Regions from separate parts of the Paenibacillus sp. S25 genome, predicted to be linked through region 1. Evidence: riboswitches for the same ligand, from Rfam matches in the RefSeq annotation. Region 1 holds a riboswitch; each other region holds the start of a gene.
What was found. A riboswitch is a leader RNA that binds a small molecule or an ion and turns the genes downstream of it on or off. The one in region 1 is predicted to bind cobalamin.
Positions count from the first base shown of each region.

Region 2: it holds a riboswitch for cobalamin, as region 1 does, so the genes downstream of both, metE (5-methyltetrahydropteroyltriglutamate--homocysteine S-methyltransferase) here and KAI37_RS25280 (ABC transporter substrate-binding protein) in region 1, are expected to answer to the same signal.
Region 3: it holds a riboswitch for cobalamin, as region 1 does, so the genes downstream of both, cobJ (precorrin-3B C(17)-methyltransferase) here and KAI37_RS25280 (ABC transporter substrate-binding protein) in region 1, are expected to answer to the same signal.

Region 1 covers NZ_CP073683.1:5,759,452-5,762,606, forward strand. The annotation lists gene KAI37_RS25280 (ABC transporter substrate-binding protein) at 1-1,428, opposite strand, end outside; cobalamin riboswitch at 1,646-1,849, opposite strand; gene KAI37_RS25285 (nucleobase:cation symporter-2 family protein) at 2,730-3,155, opposite strand, start outside.
Region 2 covers NZ_CP073683.1:5,550,035-5,553,189, forward strand. The annotation lists gene KAI37_RS24330 (anaerobic ribonucleoside triphosphate reductase) at 1-708, shown strand, start outside; gene nrdG (anaerobic ribonucleoside-triphosphate reductase activating protein) at 705-1,202, shown strand; cobalamin riboswitch at 1,385-1,580, shown strand; gene metE (5-methyltetrahydropteroyltriglutamate--homocysteine S-methyltransferase) at 1,742-3,155, shown strand, end outside.
Region 3 covers NZ_CP073683.1:5,521,101-5,524,255, reverse strand. The annotation lists gene KAI37_RS24215 (uroporphyrinogen-III synthase) at 1-270, shown strand, start outside; gene KAI37_RS24210 (LOG family protein) at 477-1,031, shown strand; cobalamin riboswitch at 1,089-1,274, shown strand; gene cobJ (precorrin-3B C(17)-methyltransferase) at 1,586-3,155, shown strand, end outside.

The sequences.
Region 1 (3,155 bases):
TGTCACAGCATTACGCTGCGCTGTATCCTTCGCCAGCTTCAAGCTGTTAAGAATACTCTCTAGCGGTTTGGAACTATACCGGCTTACATTGGCTTCGCTTTTCGAAGAATAAAACATGTCCATAAAATATTGCGGCTCTCCTGTATGAGCAGTAAGCATACTGTACATAGCAAAATCCCAATCGTTTTTGGTCAACGCCTCGTCGATATTTTCCACCTTGCGAATCTTGACCTGGATTCCCTCTTTCAGCAATTGGCTTTGGATGACCTCAGCCATAACAGAGAGCTCCGGACGCTGAGGGAAAGTCAGCAGCGTAACCTCGAACGGCTTGCCTTGCTTAGTCCATGTCCCTTGGGCGTCCTTCTGCCAGCCATCCTTCGTCAACAGCTGCTCTGCCGTTCCCCCCAGCGCTTTACGCTCAACTTTACCAAAGGGAAGAATGCTCGGGAACGGACTGCTTGCTTCCGTACCGAAGCCTCTCATGACGGCGCTCACAATCGATGTGCGCGGAATCAGGCTGTCCACCACCTTACGGTTCGCCGCATCCTTGAATACTGGCGATTCCATATTGTACACGATCATATGGGTGCGCAAGGAGGGAGCCGACAGTACTTGTAGCTTGTCGTTCTTTTTCACTACCTCTGTGTTATCAACCGGAATATCGGTCGCTACGTCCACCTCGCCGGATTGCAGCGCCATCAGGCGCGAATTCCCGTCCGTAATGAACTTCATCGTCGCTTCAGCCAGTCGTGGCTTCTCGCCCCAATATCCGTCATAACGCTCTACGACCAACGATTGGTCCTTGTTGAACGCTTTGATTTTAAAGGCGCCTGTCATCGCTGGGTAGCTCTGCTCATCTTTCATCGATGCCACATCCAGTACAATCGTCGATGGATCAGCTAGATTGGACACCAACGCCGCATTCGGCTGGTTTGTCGTGATTTTCAAAGCCAGCGGGCCGCTTACATCAATGGACTTCACATTCAGTAAATCCTTCGCCAGATGGCTTTTCTCGATAGAGCGCAGTAAAGATGCTTTTACACTTGCTGCATCCATACTCTTTCCATCATGAAAAGTGACTTTATCCTGCAAGCTGAACGTCCAAACTGTAGGACTATCCTGCTTCCACTCCTTTGCCAGCCAAGCCACAGGCTCCAGCTTTTCATTCAAACGGACAAGTGTCTCACCTGCACCGGATCGCATCACATCCCAGCTATTATCTCCGTGCGGGTCAACGCCCGACGGTTTCCATGTATACGCCATTACCAGCTTTTTATCTGTCGCTGTTTGTTGTGCTGACGCGTTTTCACCCTTACCGGAGCTATCCGACGTCTTATTGCTGGCACATCCCGAAAGAGCCATAACTGCCAGCAACAGTATCACCCCTGTACATATCAACCATGAACTCCTGCTACGATTGCTAATCATTCAATGAATCCCCCTCTATCTTGTAAAATCATATAAACCTAACGCAAAACGCGAAAAAAGCATTCCGGACCACTTGATCAGCAGTCAGAAATGCTTTCATTATAAAATGTCAAAACTCACCTCGAAGCCAACTCCAAAAACATAGAAGGGATCAGATCGGTTTCAGACATTCCGTATGCAGCACGCCTAACCACCTCCCCAGCATCCCGTGGGTCTGACAGTGATGTCAAAACAGGCAGGTCTCCTGACTCCAGGCGCATCTTTCAGGCCTTCCCGGTTCTTCACAGTTCCAGTGGCTGTTCTGAAAGCTCCAGCAGTATCCTGCTAAGGCCTGTATACAGTGGCGGGCCCGTGTCGGAATCAACCGAACTTCCCTTTTAAGTGAACACGCTCAAAATCCATCTACATGGTCTCAACAAAACCCCGTACACAGAGTCGTCCGGCTCACACCTGTTTTCTTCCTTTATTTCTTTCCATTACGATCTTATTTTGTTGTCACAGGCTTGTCAATAAATGCTGCACAATAATTTAAATTTGAACGATAAGGTAGAAACAAGACGTAACCTCCAATTGCGTGCACGCAATTGAAGTGTTAAAATTAGGTATAGAGTAAACTACCGTGTCGTATACTAAAAAGAGTCTTCGCCGCGCCAACGGCAAAGACTCTTAGGACTTGAAAGGCTGTGGATCACCACCACGGCGCGCTGCATAACTAAATGTCAATGCAAACGAAACCCACCGTTAGGGGCCAACCTAATTACGCGGTGGGTTTTCGCTTGTTCCGAAATTTCCGACGTAGCCAGCGATAAAGTTTACGAATACTAAACACCAGGCTTAGTAACGTAACCATCCAACGCAACACATCGTAGCACGACACAAGTGTGACCATCGGCTTCACCCCCTTTCGGGAAGCTGCACCGTGGTCCGAAAACATCCACCACTATTCAAAATCCATAAGGTAAATTATACCACGACCTTGCCCACTACTCTAGCAAATTCCTCTAGTAGATAAATCAACTTAAGAGTTAACTTTAGCGCCACTGCACAGTCTCTATATGTCCCCAGACGGCAAGGGTATCTACTATTTAGGCAGCGCCTCTCAGAAAAATCAGGATGAAGGACGCGGCGTGTACTATTATGACTTTACTTCGAAAATCCAAACCCCGATCTTTATACAGGAAGAGGGTTTCATCAATAACTTCATGCTGCTAAATAAATAATCAGTTCTGGATAACTCCATGCCAAAAAGCCGGAAAAGAGGCATACGTCCTCTTTCCGGCTATCTTATTTTTTCCTAATCATCAAACCTTCTGTGGAACCTCCTGAACCGTCACGCTTTTGACCGATTCGCCCTGTTTTCTCGTCAAAACGATATTCAAGACAATCGCTGTAACCGAGCCCGAAACGATACCATTTTGCAACAGCATTTTGGCAAAGCTCGGCAGCTGGTCGAACATTTGTGGCAGAACGGCAGAGCCTAGGCCCACGGCAATGCTGCATGCTGCGATCAGCAGATTGCTTTCCTTCCGCAGATCCACTTCTGACAGAATAGACATGCCTGATGCAGCGACCGAGCCGAACATGACGATCATCGCCCCGCCCAGCACAGCGTTAGGAATCACTGTCGTTAAGGCAGCCAGCTTAGGAAGCAAACCAAGAACAACCATGATACCGCCGGCAGCAAAAATGACGTTCCGCGATTTGACGCGTGTGAGCGAAATCAGACC
Region 2 (3,155 bases), 210 kb from region 1:
GGAGAAGAACTGGCGCCAGATGATAAGGTGGGAAGCGTACTAAAGCACGGTACGCTTTCGATCGGGTTCATCGGGCTAGCTGAGTGCATGAAGGCACTATACGGGAAACACCACGGGGAGGATGATTTCGTATACCGCGAGGCACAGCGAATCATCACTTCCATGCGCGTGTATTGCGATCGAATGAGTGAACATCACAATTTAAATATTACATTGTTCGCTACGCCTGCCGAAGGTCTGTCGGGCAAATTCACATTGCTGGATCAACGTGATTTCGGGATTATTCCTGAGGTAAATGATCGAGAATATTACACGAATTCTTTTCATATTCCCGTGTATTACACACTCCCGGCTGCTCGTAAAATCAGCTTGGAAGCTCCGTTTCATAACCTATGCAACGCTGGTGCGATTTCATACATCGAGCTGGACGGTAATGCGCGGAATAACCCGGATGCGTTTCTTAAAATTGTTCAGTACGCGCTGCATCAGAACATCGGCTACTTCTCTATCAACCACCCGGTGGATCGTTGTACGGAATGTGGTTATGAAGGGATTATCGGGACAAGCTGCCCCCAATGCGGCACAGATGAGGAGCATACACACTTTCAGCGCTTACGTCGGGTAACCGGATATCTGACAGGAGATTATACCGTTCGCTTTAATGCTGCAAAACAGGCAGAAGTTCGAGACCGGGTGAAACATAAGTGAATTTGTGTGGCTATATTCCGGAATCTCTGAACGAAGGATACGGCCTGCGCACCGTCGTGTTCATTAGCGGTTGCCGCCATGCCTGTCCCGGATGCTTTAATCCAGCGTCGTGGAGCTTCCGTGCAGGTGAGCCATTCACACCCCAACGACAACAGGAAGTCATTCGTGACATCATGGATAATCCGTTGTTGGACGGACTGACTCTCTGCGGGGGAGATCCGTTTTTCTCAGCAGCAGAATGCTCGCAATTTGTGCGTGACTTCCGCGAGGCCTGTCCCGACCGAACCGTGTGGGCTTATACTGGCTTTGTCTATGAAGATTTACTCACAGATCAGGAGCGACAGGAGCTAGCGCTTTTGTGCGATGTGATTGTGGATGGTCGTTTTGTAGAACAGCAAAAGGACCTGACCCTTCCCTTCCGGGGCAGTCGCAACCAGCGTCTGGTGGATGTGAGAGCCAGTATTCAGGCAGGCTATACCGTTTCATTGGCATAAGGCGATGTCTACCCAGAAGGCAAGATGCTATATCTAATGTAAGGCAAGTCCCCCTCACGGGTAAGGCTTGTCTTTTTTTCATATGCTAACAGATTCCATTGGAGTTTCTATTGCGCATCCTGTAAGTTTCACTTATGATGGTGAACAAGTATACGAGTGCATAATTATTCGTCATACCTCAACCGCATAGCTTGGAGATAGGTGTCTGTTCTATTCAGATCAGGCTTAAAAGGGAAGCCGGTGCAAATCCGGCACGGTCCCGCCACTGTAAACGGGGAACTTTCAGCTGTTCATATATCCACTGGTCCACAGACCGGGAAGGAATGCTGAGAGTCATGATCCGTAAGTCAGGAGACCTGCCTGTTTTAACAACATCGCAAGTACCTACGGAAGATAGGGAGGTGTTAAGAGCAGTCGCCGTATTTTTGATTTTTCAATCACGGAGGCATTCTTTCCCCTACTTATTTTTAACTCTGGGGGGAAGAATGCCTTTTTTGGTACGTAAAAATAAAACAGCTACCCACTAGGAGGAAAAGTACATGTCCATTATTGAATGGCCTGAATTGTCCGGCTTGATTAGCAGTAATCTGGGATATCCACGTATCGGCGAAAACCGGGAATGGAAGAAAGCACTGGAACGCTTCTGGAACGGCAGCATTAACGAAAGCGAACTGCAAATGGAGATGAAAAGATTAAGGTTGGAGCATCTGAGCAAGCAGCGTGACAAGGGGATTGATCGCATTCCTGTCGGAGACTTCTCCTATTACGATCACATGCTGGATACATCTGTGATGTTCGGTCTGGTACCCGAACGGTTCAACCATCGTCCCGCAGGTCCGGTTCCTCTGTCCGTGTATTTCGGGATCGCTCGTGGACAGAAGGGAGCAACCGCCAGTGAAATGACCAAATGGATGAATACCAATTATCACTACATCGTTCCTGAATTGGCAAACGCAGTCCCGGTGTTCACTGAAAATAAACCTTTACAGGCTTATCGTGAAGCAAAACAAGAACTAGGCATTGATGGGAAACCGGTCCTCATCGGCCCCTATTCATTCGTTACCCTTTCCAAAGGCTATGATCATAAGGATTTGGCCACCATCGTACGAAGCTTCCTGCCACTGTACACCCGTATCCTGTCTGAACTAGCGGCAGAAGGCGTTCAGTGGGTCCAAATCGATGAACCTGTCCTGACCACCTCATTCCCGGCAGAGGATTTGGACATTATTCAGGAAGTCTATGAAGCTTTAACTCAAGCTGCGCCCTCTTTAAATATAATGCTGCAAACCTACTTTGGCAGCCTGGACCATTATGAGCGTCTGTCCGCACTTCCGGTACAGGGACTGGGTCTTGATTTTGTGTATGATGATGGCGAAAATCTTCAGCATATATTACAGCATGGCTTCCCTAAAGGAAAAACGCTGGGCGCTGGGGTCATTGACGGGCGCAACATATGGCGCAGCGACCTGAACGCTGTGGCTGCCCTGCTGGGTCAGTTAGCAGAACAAACCACTGCCGCACAGCTTATCGTACAGCCATCATGCAGTCTGCTGCATGTGCCGGTCAGTCTGGAGGCAGAGCAAAAGCTGGACAAGGAGCTGGTGCAAGCGCTGGCCTTTGCCGATGAAAAGCTGGAGGAAATCGCCGTCCTGACGGCTGCACTTGGCAAACACGATCCTTCCGCACTCGCCAAGCTTGAGCAAAGTGCGGATGCGGTAACCCGTTTCAACAGCTCAGCGGCACGCGTACAGACAGCTGCAGATCTGGCCGACCTGTTGGCAAAAGAGCCTCTGTCACGCAGCGTTCCTTTCGCCGAGCGTCGTGAGATTCAGCAAAATAAGCTGAAGTTGCCTCCGCTGCCGACGACGACCATTGGTAGCTTCCCGCAAACCGCCGAGATCCGCAAGGCCCGCCTGCACTATCGCAAAGGAGAATGGTCTGCCGAGCAATACC
Region 3 (3,155 bases), 240 kb from region 1:
ACGTTCACAAGTGGTCCGCAAATCCGATTTTTGGCCCAATATGCCAGAGAGCAAAATCGAATCGAGGATTTACTGGAAGCTTTTCGTGAGGATGTGATTGCTGTATCCGTAGGGAAGGTGACTGCACAGTCCATTGTGGAAGAAGGGATTGATCGAGTCGTGTTTCCAACCGAAGAGCGCATGGGCGCGATGATGGTGGAGCTGGGCAAATATTTTGAACATAACGATTCGGTGCATGGCTGTGGTCTGAAGATCGTGAATGGTCATTGAAATGAGCTGGAAATTATAAATGCAGTATGCTAAAAAATGAACTTATATTTTGGGATACAGAGTAAAATAAAGATAAGGGCCTACGAGGTCTTTATCTTTTTTTGTTGGACATGCATCGACAAAGATTTTTGTTATAGCGAAAATGTTTATCTAATATAATGAATAAGTTTCGATGCATGATACTTAGGACAGGAGCTGAGACGTTAATGAATTCTATTTGCGTATTTGCCGGGTCCAGACCTGGACATTCATCGGTATATGTTGAGGCTGCAGGCAAGCTGGGGGAAGCCATGGCTCGCCATCATATCCGTCTGATCTATGGTGGCTCTAGCAGGGGGCTGATGGGAGAGGTGGCAGATGGAATGCTGGCGGGTGACGGTCAGGTCACTGGCATTATGCCTACCCTGTTATTTGATGCAGAGATCATTCATCGGGGAGTTACCGAATTTATTGAGGTGGCAAGCATGCATGAGCGTAAAGCGGCAATGAGCGAGATGGCCGATGCGTTTATCGCCCTTCCAGGTGGCTTGGGAACCTTCGAGGAGCTATTCGAGGTATTGTGCTGGGCGCAAATCGGGATTCATCGCAAGCCCATTGGGCTGTTGAATGTGAATGGATATTTTGACCCGTTAGTAGAAATGGTACGTCATAGCGTGCAAGAAGGGTTTACCGGGGCTGAGCACCCAGCGTTATTAAGTATCTCTGCGGACCCGGACGAATTGCTACATATGCTAAAAAATAAAGCAGAGAACTTGAAATAAAGCGTTTTTCGTGCTTGCACAACTGATTGAGGCAAGGTTATGATAAGACCCATAATCAAATAGCGGACAGACAAGGTGCCTTTGCGGTTGAGCAAAGGGTAACAGGGAATCGGGTGCAAATCCCGAGCGGTCCCGCCACTGTAAGGAAGAGGATTTTTTAAAATGGTCACTCGTGAAAAACGGGGAAGACGAAAGAATCCGTTGATGCCAAGCCAGGAGACCTACCTTGAACTGTATGCACCGTTAACCTTCGCGGAGAGGATGGGTGTACGAAATCAGGAAATCAGGCACACGTTGCTTTTTCCATGTTGGCTAGAGGTTTGCGTGGATATGAACGTGCAGCAGCGTTTGAAACGTAAACAGTCAGATGGAGGACAACGGCAGGCTGGAGGAAGACAAATAGTGTCTTCTTACGCTGTTTGTTCGTCTGATGAGAGATGCGTACATAGAAACCCCATCCGGGCAGGATGGGGTTTTTTTGAGTTACACGATGTGCATAAATCATTGAAATAGATAGCATAGCTGCCCTGAAAAGGATGAATAGGAGGAGCACGATGAGCCCATTAGGAAAATTGCTGGTGATTGGATTTGGACCAGGAGATATGGAACATATCACAAAACGGGCGCTGGATGCGCTGGCCGAAAGTGAGGTCATTATCGGCTACAATACCTACGTTGATTTGATCCGTCCGTTGTTGAACGGACAGGAGATTGTACGCACAGGGATGACAGAGGAAGTGAGCCGTGCGCAGGAGGCGGTTCGCCAAGCAGAGATGGGCAAGAAGGTAGCTGTCATTTCCAGTGGAGATGCGGGAGTCTATGGTATGGCAGGACTGGTGTATGAGGTACTGATGCAAAAAGGCTGGCGACGCGAGGACGGAGTTGAGGTAGAAGTCGTACCGGGGATTTCGGCTATTCAGTCCTGTGCTTCACTGTTGGGGGCGCCAGTTATGCATGATGCGTGCACGATCAGTCTGAGTGATCATCTGACCCCATGGGAAACGATTGTGAAGCGCGTAGAAGCAGCGGCTTCGGCCGATTTTGTAATTGCATTATACAACCCGCGCAGTGGTCGGCGTACCCGCCAGATTGTGGAGACGCAGTCCATTTTGCTGCGTTACCGCGATCCGCAAACTCCAGTCGGGTTGGTGAAAAGTGCTTATCGTGAACGTCAGCAAGTTATTGTAACGACGCTGGAGGATATGCTGAATCATGACATCGGGATGCTGACGACTGTAATCATCGGCAATTCCTCGACGACGGTGTATGACGGCTTGATCGTGACTCCGCGCGGATATCAGCGCAAATACACATTAGATGCGACCGAGCAGGCACTCAAGCCGCACCAGCGTCTCCGCACGGAAGCGGAGCCGTGGTCACTGGGCGCACAAGAGGATACACCGCAGGCAGGCGCAGCCCCGACTACGCCCGGCGGGCCTTCCGCGAGCGGCGCTGCGGTTGCGACGCAGGCACGCCCGCAAGCGATGGCTGCCGTGCAGGCAACGAATGCTGTGCAAACCGGCGCAGCCCCAGCATCGCTGGCGGCAGAGGCACTAAGCCGCCTCGCTGTTGGCGGCAAGCTGCCTGGCGCAGCCAACGCTCGCTGGAGCGGGCAAGCGCCTACCTTCGAGAGCACCGCCGGAACGTCAGCGGTGGCCGGAGCGGGGGCTACGGCTGGAATGGCGACAGGCGGCTTTGGCAAGCCTGCGCTATTTGAGGTGGGCGTTTCCCCCGGGGTGGGAAACAAGAAGTTCACCGCTCGCCAGATGGCGCTGCTCGCCGAGGTAGCGGGTGATGACGGCGAGCTGGAATACACGCCAGATCATCAGATCGTACTGCGCGTACCGTGCGCAGACCCCGAGGAACTGGTCGGACGGCTGCGGGATGAACGATTCATCGTCATGCCGATTGGCGATGTGTTTAAGGTGAAGGCGTGCGACTTCTGCAATATGGAAAAGGATGACGCTGTGCCTGTGGCTGAGCATCTACAGGTTGTACTTGGCGGATTACAGGCACCCAAGGAAACGAGCATTGCTTTGAACGGATGCGGTATGGCCTGCTATGGAGCGGTGCTGGAGGATATCGGAATCGTCTATCGCAAGGGAGGATACGACCTCTTCCTCG